2 linked regions of the Collimonas fungivorans genome follow. The protein of the gene in region 2 interacts with the protein of the main gene of each other region in a pairwise test. Links are inferred from orthologs where the notes say so. Each region holds a gene or a part of one and is shown on either strand. Other genes may lie near its edges.

Region 1 (3,541 bases), 970 kb from region 2 along the record:
AGTAGCGCTGACTTTCATCGGCTTGCCGTTTGTGGTGCGCACCGTGCAGCCGGTGCTGGAAGACGCCGAGAAGGAGCTGGAAGAAGCGGCCGCCAGCCTGGGCGCCAATCATTGGCAGACTTTTACCCGGGTAATTTTCCCAACGGTATTCCCGGCCTTGCTGACCGGTTTTGCACTGTCCTTTGCCCGCGCTACCGGCGAGTACGGTTCGGTCATCTTCATCGCCGGCAATATGCCGATGGTGTCGGAGATCACTCCCTTGTTCATCATTACCAAGCTGGAGCAATACGACTATGCCGGCGCGACCGCGATTGCAGTGGTGATGCTGACAGCGTCGTTCCTGCTGCTGCTGGCGATCAACGTTTTGCAAGCCTGGACCCGCAAGCGCGGCCAGTCGGTCAAAGTCTAGGAGCCGGACGTGAGTGCAACCGCCAGCAATTTTGACTCGCCCGTCAATCCGGCCACTGCTGCAGTGCCCGCTGCCAGGCCACAAGCCAGGGGCGAACCGGTCCATGTTCCCAACGCTACCCTGGAGCCGCTGTGGGTGCGCACATTGCTGATGACAGTGGCGCTGCTGTTCCTGGCCCTGTTCCTGGTGGTGCCGTTGCTGTCGGTATTTGCCGAAGCGTTCAAGAAGGGCTGGGAAGCTTATCTCGCGGCCATCATCGAGCCGGATGCGATCAGCGCCATCAAGCTGACCTTGCTGACCGCCGCGATTGCGGTGCCGCTCAACCTGGTGTTCGGCGTCGCCGCCTCGTGGACCATCGCCAAGTTCGAATTCCGCGGCAAGAATATCTTGCTGACGCTGATCGATTTGCCGTTTTCGGTTTCGCCGGTGATTTCCGGCCTGATTTATGTGCTGCTGTTCGGCGCCCAGGGCTGGTTCGGCCCATGGCTGCGCGAACACGACATCAAGATACTGTTTGCGGTGCCGGGCATCGTGCTGGCGACAGTGTTCGTCACCTTTCCCTTCGTTGCGCGCGAACTGATTCCGCTGATGCAGGCGCAGGGCAGCGAGGAAGAGGAAGCGGCGCTGGTGCTGGGCGCCTCCGGCTGGAAGACATTCCGCTATGTGACCTTGCCGAATATTAAGTGGGGGCTGCTGTATGGCGTGATCTTGTGCAATGCGCGCGCCATGGGCGAGTTCGGTGCGGTGTCGGTGGTGTCCGGCCACATTCGTGGCGAGACCAACACCATCCCCTTGCAGGTCGAGATTCTCTATAACGAATACAACTTCCAGGCAGCGTTTGCCGTGGCTTCGCTGTTGGCGTTTCTGGCGCTGCTGACGCTGGCGTTGAAATCGTTCATCGAATGGCGTTTGCGCGAGACGGTATTGCCGCACGGCGCCGCGCATCAATCAGGACAGGAGCAGGCATGAGCATCCAGGTAAGCAACATCAACAAGCGCTTCGGTGAGTTTGTCGCACTGAACAATGTATCGCTGGAATTCCCCACGGGCGAACTGACTGCGCTGCTGGGGCCTTCGGGCTGCGGCAAGACCACTCTGCTGCGCATCATCGCCGGCCTCGAAGCGCAAGACAGCGGCCAGGTCTTGCTGGAAGGCGAAGACGCTTCTTCGCGCCATGTGCGCGAGCGCCAGGTCGGTTTCGTGTTCCAGCACTATGCGCTGTTCAAGCACATGACCGTGTTTGAAAACATCGCCTTCGGCCTGCGCGTCAAGCCGCGCGCTCAGCGTCCAAGCGACAGCGCGATCCGGGAAAAAGTGACCAGTTTGCTGGAACTGGTGCAGCTGGACTGGCTGGCAGACCGTTATCCGCCGCAATTGTCAGGCGGCCAGCGCCAGCGCATAGCACTGGCGCGGGCATTGGCGGTGGAACCGCGCGTGCTGCTGCTGGACGAGCCGTTCGGCGCGCTCGACGCCAAGGTGCGCAAGGAATTGCGGCGCTGGCTGCGGCGCCTGCATGACGAATTGCATGTCACCAGCATTTTCGTCACCCACGACCAGGAAGAAGCGCTGGAAGTGGCGGACCAGATCGTGCTGATGAACAAGGGCAATGTGGAACAGGTAGGCGCGCCGCAGCAGGTATATGAGAATCCGGCTTCGCCTTTCGTCTACGGTTTCCTCGGTAACGTCAACCTGTTCCACGGCCGCGTGCACCAGGGCGTGCTGGATACCGGCGGCGCCAGTTTCGAGGCGCCGGAACACGCTGCGGCGCAGGACGCGCAAGGCATCGGCTACGTGCGGCCGCACGACCTCGAAATCGACCGCTACAGCGCCGGCGCTGAAGGCATCGTGGTGCAGCTGCGCCGCGCCCATGCGATCGGACCGCTGGCACAGCTGGAACTGGAGCGCAGCGACGGCGCCGAAGGTGCGGATAACGGCCTGATCGAAGCGGTGATTTCCAGCGAGCGCTTCAAGCAGCTCGATTTAAAAGATGGCGAAACCCTGGTGGTGCGTCCGCGCCGCCTGCAAGTTTTCGTCGATCAGCAAGCAACACGCTAAGGAGAATATTATGAATTTCCAGCAACTACGTTCTATCCGCGAAGCAGCGCGTTGCGGTTTCAACCTGACCGAAGTAGCAAATGTTTTGTTTACTTCGCAGCCTGGCGTCAGCCGCCAGATCCGCGAGCTGGAAGAAGAGCTCGGCGTCGATATTTTCATCCGCAACGGCAAGCGCCTGATCGGCCTGACCGATCCCGGCAAGGGCATCCTGAAGATCGTCGAAAGGCTGTTGCAGGAAGCCGAGAATCTGCGCCAGGCCAGCCAGGAGTATTCGGGCGAAACCAGCGGCACCTTGACGGTTGCCGCTACCCATACGCAGGCGCGTTATGCGTTGCCGCGCGTGGTGCAGGGCTTCCGCGCCAGTTTCCCGGATGTCCGCATCGCCCTCCAGCAAAGCTCGCCGGAACATATCGCCGACTGGGTGATATCGGGCAAGGCCGACGTCGGCATCGCCACCGAGGGCCTGACCCAGTTCAAGGAACTGATTTCCTTCCCATGCTATGAATGGAGCCATGTGCTGGTGGTGCCGGAGCATCATCCTTTGCTGGAGATCAGCGGACCGATCAGCCTGGCCGACCTGGCGGCTTACCCCTTGATTACCTACGATATCGGTTTCACCGGCCGCGGCCATATCGACGATGCATTCAGGACTGCCGGCATCACGCCGGATATCGTGCTGACCGCGATGGATTCCGACGTCATCCAGCAGTACGTGTCGCTCGGCCTCGGCGTCGGCCTGGTGGCTTCGATGGCGACCGAGCATACGCGCCAGAACGGCCTGCGCTCGATCGAGGTGTCGCATCTGCTGGCGTCCAATGTAACCCGGCTGGCAGTGCGGCGCGGCGCCTACCTGCGCTCTTACACCTACGATTTCATCTTGCAGTTTGCGCCGCAGCTGAAGCGTGAAGATATCGTCGAAGCATTGCAGGCGGAGCCGCACAGCGCCGGCAGCAACAGCGTACACAAGGCTGATTTTGAACAACGCATCCTGAAAATCGCCTGAGCCGAGCGCCGCTTCTAAACCTGCTTGAGCAGGGTCTGGGTCACGTTCTTGTCATATTCAGACGCTACGATTTCG
Region 2 (3,551 bases):
TTGACTCCACGCACCTACCTGTTTGGGAGCCGTATGGACCCGTATTCTGGTGGGCACGATGTGCCCACCTTACAAAACAATTCATCTGGCGAAAGCACGTTCCACGAAATCCAGCCGGTCCTGGCCCCAGAACGCTTCGCCGTCGACTACATACCAGGGAGCGCCAAAGATGCTGGCGGAAATGGCTTCCTCGGTAAAACGGTCGAATTCGCTCTGGACGCTGGCGGTTTCCGCCGATTTCAGCAAGGTCTTGCCATCGTGCCCCAGTTCCGAGGCGATCGCAGCCAAGGTGGCGTGGTCGGCGATATTGCGCTGTTCGGCCCAGACTGCGCGCATTATAGCGCCGGTCAGCGCCAGGGCGGCTTCCGTGCCGTGCGCCAGCTGGCCGGCGATGATCAGTTTTGCGGCGTCGTCGCTCTGCACCGGGAAAAACGTCGGCTGCAGGTTGAGCGGCAGCTGCAGGTATTCGCTCCAGCGCCGCAGCTCTTCCAGCCGGTAAGCCTGGCGCTGGGGCGCCCGTTTGGCCAGCGGCAAGCCGCCGGAGGTATTGAAGACCCTGGACAAGTCGCAGGGCTTTAATGCGACCTTGACGTCGTATTGCCTGGACAACGCCACCAGGCGCGTATGGCCCAGGTAGGCGAATGGCGAGTGCGGGGCAAAATAATATTCACAGAGCTTGCTCATGGCTGATCCTCGGATGGGCTTAGAACGGTTTGACAACCACCAGGATGACGATCGCGAGCAGCAGCAGGACCGGCACTTCATTGAACCAGCGCAGCCAGACATGGCTGCGGGTATTCGCCCCGTTTTCAAATTTCTTCAGCAGGCTGCCGCAGGCATGGTGATAGCCGATCACGAGAATCACCAGGAACAGCTTGGCATGCAGCCAGCCGTTGCCCGGACCTTTGCCTATGCCATAACCCAGCCACAGCCAGGCGCCGAAGACAATCGCCGGCAGCGCCAGCATCGTCGTGAAGCGATACAGCTTGCGCGCCATCAGCAGCAACCTTGTGGTGGCGGCAGTATCGGTTTCCTGCGCCAGGTTGACCAGGATACGCGGTAAATAAAACAAACCGGCAAACCATGATGCGATGAAGACAATATGCAGCGATTTGATCCAAAGCATGGTGTTTCCTTTTTTTATTGCGGGAAGGGAAATTCGGTTGCATGGGGACGGCGGTATCGGCCTGACTGCCGCCCGCCGTATTTTATTCGCGTACTTCGCCGTGCCCGAACACCACATATTTTAGCGAAGTCAGGCCTTCCAGGCCGACCGGTCCGCGCGCATGCAGCTTATCGTTGGAGATACCGATCTCGGCGCCGAGGCCGAATTCGAAACCGTCGGCAAAGCGGGTCGAAGCATTGATCATGACCGATGCCGAATCGACTTCGCGCAGGAAGCGCATGGCGCGCGAATGGTTCTCGGTGACGATGCTGTCGGTGTGCTGCGATGAATAGGTATTGATGTGGGCGATTGCTTCATCCACATCGGCAACCACCTTGACCGCCAGGATCGCCGCCAGGTACTCGGTGCGCCAGTCTTCCTCGCTGGCGGCAGCCAGGTGAGGATAACCGGCCAGGATGGCGCGCGCTTCATCGTCGGCGCGCAGTTCGACTTCCTTGCCCTGGTACAGCTTGGCCAGCTGCGGCAAAACCTGCGGCGCAACCGCGCGCGCCACCAGCAAGGTTTCCATGGTGTTGCAAGTGCCGTAACGATGGCATTTGGCATTGAAGGCAATCTTCACGGCCTTGTCGAGATCGGCCTGGTCGTCGATGTAGACGTGGCAGATGCCGTCGAGATGCTTGATCATCGGCACCGTGGCCTCCTTGATCAGGCGTTCGATCAGGCCCTTGCCGCCGCGCGGCACGATAACGTCGACGTATTGCGGCATGGTGATCAGGGCGCCCACCGCGGCGCGGTCGGTAGTGTCGACCACCTGCACCGCATCTTGCGGCAGGCCGGCGCCGGCCAGGCCTTCTTGCACCAGCCTGGCCAGCGCCTGGTTGCAATGGTGCGCTTCCGAGCCGCCGCGCAAGATGGTGGCGTTGCCGCTCTTGATGCACAGGCCTGCTGCATCCACCGTGACATTGGGCCGGGCTTCGTAAATGATGCCGATCACGCCCAGCGGCACCCGCATCTGGCCGACCTGGATGCCGGTAGGACGGTATTTCATGTTCGATATTTCGCCGATCGGATCGGGCAGGGCGACAATCTGTTCGAGTCCGGCGATCATGGTGGCGATGGCTTGCTCAGACAGCGTCAGGCGGTCCAGCATGGCCGGCGCCAGGCCGTTGGCGCGCGCTGTTTCGAGATCGACCTGGTTGGCCGCGCGCAGCAGGTCTGCGTCGCGCCGGATGGCGGCGGCGATCAGGCTCAGCGCGCGGTTCTTGACGGCAGTGTCGGCACGCGCCATGGCGCGCGATGCGGCGCGTGCGCGTTGTCCGACTTCGGTCATGTATTGTTGGATATCCATATGCTCTATCAAGTATGTGCGACTTTTAGACCCAACTGCAGCAAAGCGTCCCAGGCATCGCCGGAAAAGGCTTTGGCACGCAAGCCTTTTACCATCTTGTCGACTTGCGCCGCATCTTTCAAAGCCGCTTCCAATGTCGCCAGGCTCAGGCGCCGCAGCGCCGGTTCCATCAGCCTTTCGCGCGGTCCCCAGATGCGGTATTCCTTCAGCAGCGCCGGTATCGGACGGCCCTGGGCAGCCGCGGATTTCAATTTCAGCAAGGTGCGGATTTCCTCGGAAACCGCCCACAGCACCAGCGGCAGCGCTTCGCCTTCACCTTTCAGTCCGTCCATCATGCGCACCAGGCGCGCGGTATCGCCCACCAGCATTGCTTCATTCAGCTTGAATACATCATAGCGCGCGACGTTGAGCACTGCATCGTGGCACTGTTCGAAGCTCAGTTTGCCGGGGGGGTGCAGCAAGGCCAGCTTCTGGATTTCCTGGTGCGCCGCTAGCAGGTTGCCTTCGACCCGGTCGGCGATGAAATCCAGAGACTGGCGATCCGCGCTCTGTTGCTGGGCCGCCAGGCGGACGCCGATCCAGTTCGGCAGGTGCGCCCGCTCCACTAGAGGAATATCAATATAGACCGCGTTCTGTTGCAGGGTTGCGACCCAGGCAGCTTTCTGGGTGGCCCAGTCAAGCTTGGGCAGGCTGATGATGGTGACGTTGTCCGGATTGAGCGTCGCCGTATAGCTTTGCAAAGCCTGGCCGCCATCCTTGCCCGGCTTGCCGGTCGGGATGCGCAGCTCGATCAGCTTTTTGTCGCCGAACAGCGATTGCGACTGGTTGGCCGCCAGCAGCTCCCCCCATTTGAAGCTGCGGTCGACTACCAGCACGTCGCGCTCGCTGCAGCCGTTGCCGCGTGCGCTCTTGCGTATCTTGTCGGATGCCTCCAGCGCCAGCAGATGCTCGTCGCTGGTGATTACGTACAAGGGCGCCAGGGTTTTCGCCAAATGGCCGTCGAGCGCGTCAAACCGCAGTTGCATGTACAGGTCCCCGGTTATTTGGCGGGCGCGGAAGCTGGACCAGGGACCGGCG

What was found.
Region 1: the proteins of CFter6_RS21690 (region 2) and CFter6_RS17265 interact in binary tests that used the Escherichia coli proteins (3 or more experiments, as listed by UniProt). The link is inferred for Collimonas fungivorans from one-to-one orthologs.

Annotation. Positions count from the first base shown.
Region 1 is NZ_CP013232.1:3,995,724-3,999,264, reverse strand. Bases 420-3,418 are described here. They hold CFter6_RS17265 (sulfate/molybdate ABC transporter ATP-binding protein), read left to right. Parts: upstream 420-1,374; coding sequence 1,375-2,463; downstream 2,464-3,418. Other genes in these bases: CFter6_RS17260 (CysB family HTH-type transcriptional regulator), read left to right, coding at 2,474-3,418; cysW (sulfate ABC transporter permease subunit CysW), read left to right, coding at 473-1,378. In the rest of the region: sulfate ABC transporter permease subunit CysT, read left to right, coding at 1-409; more of CFter6_RS17260, read left to right, coding at 3,419-3,466. UniProt on the Escherichia coli protein: Part of the ABC transporter complex CysAWTP involved in sulfate/thiosulfate import. Responsible for energy coupling to the transport system.
Region 2 is NZ_CP013232.1:4,962,232-4,965,782, reverse strand. The notes cover bases 342-3,318. They hold CFter6_RS21690 (glutamate-5-semialdehyde dehydrogenase), read right to left. Parts: upstream 2,475-3,318; coding sequence 1,209-2,474; downstream 342-1,208. Other genes in these bases: holA (DNA polymerase III subunit delta), read right to left, coding at 2,483-3,318; CFter6_RS21695 (CopD family protein), read right to left, coding at 704-1,126; CFter6_RS21700 (2-hydroxychromene-2-carboxylate isomerase), read right to left, coding at 342-684. Also shown: more of CFter6_RS21700, read right to left, coding at 82-341; more of holA, read right to left, coding at 3,319-3,499; CFter6_RS21680 (LPS-assembly lipoprotein LptE), read right to left, coding at 3,514-3,551. UniProt on the Escherichia coli protein: Catalyzes the NADPH-dependent reduction of L-glutamate 5-phosphate into L-glutamate 5-semialdehyde and phosphate. The product spontaneously undergoes cyclization to form 1-pyrroline-5-carboxylate.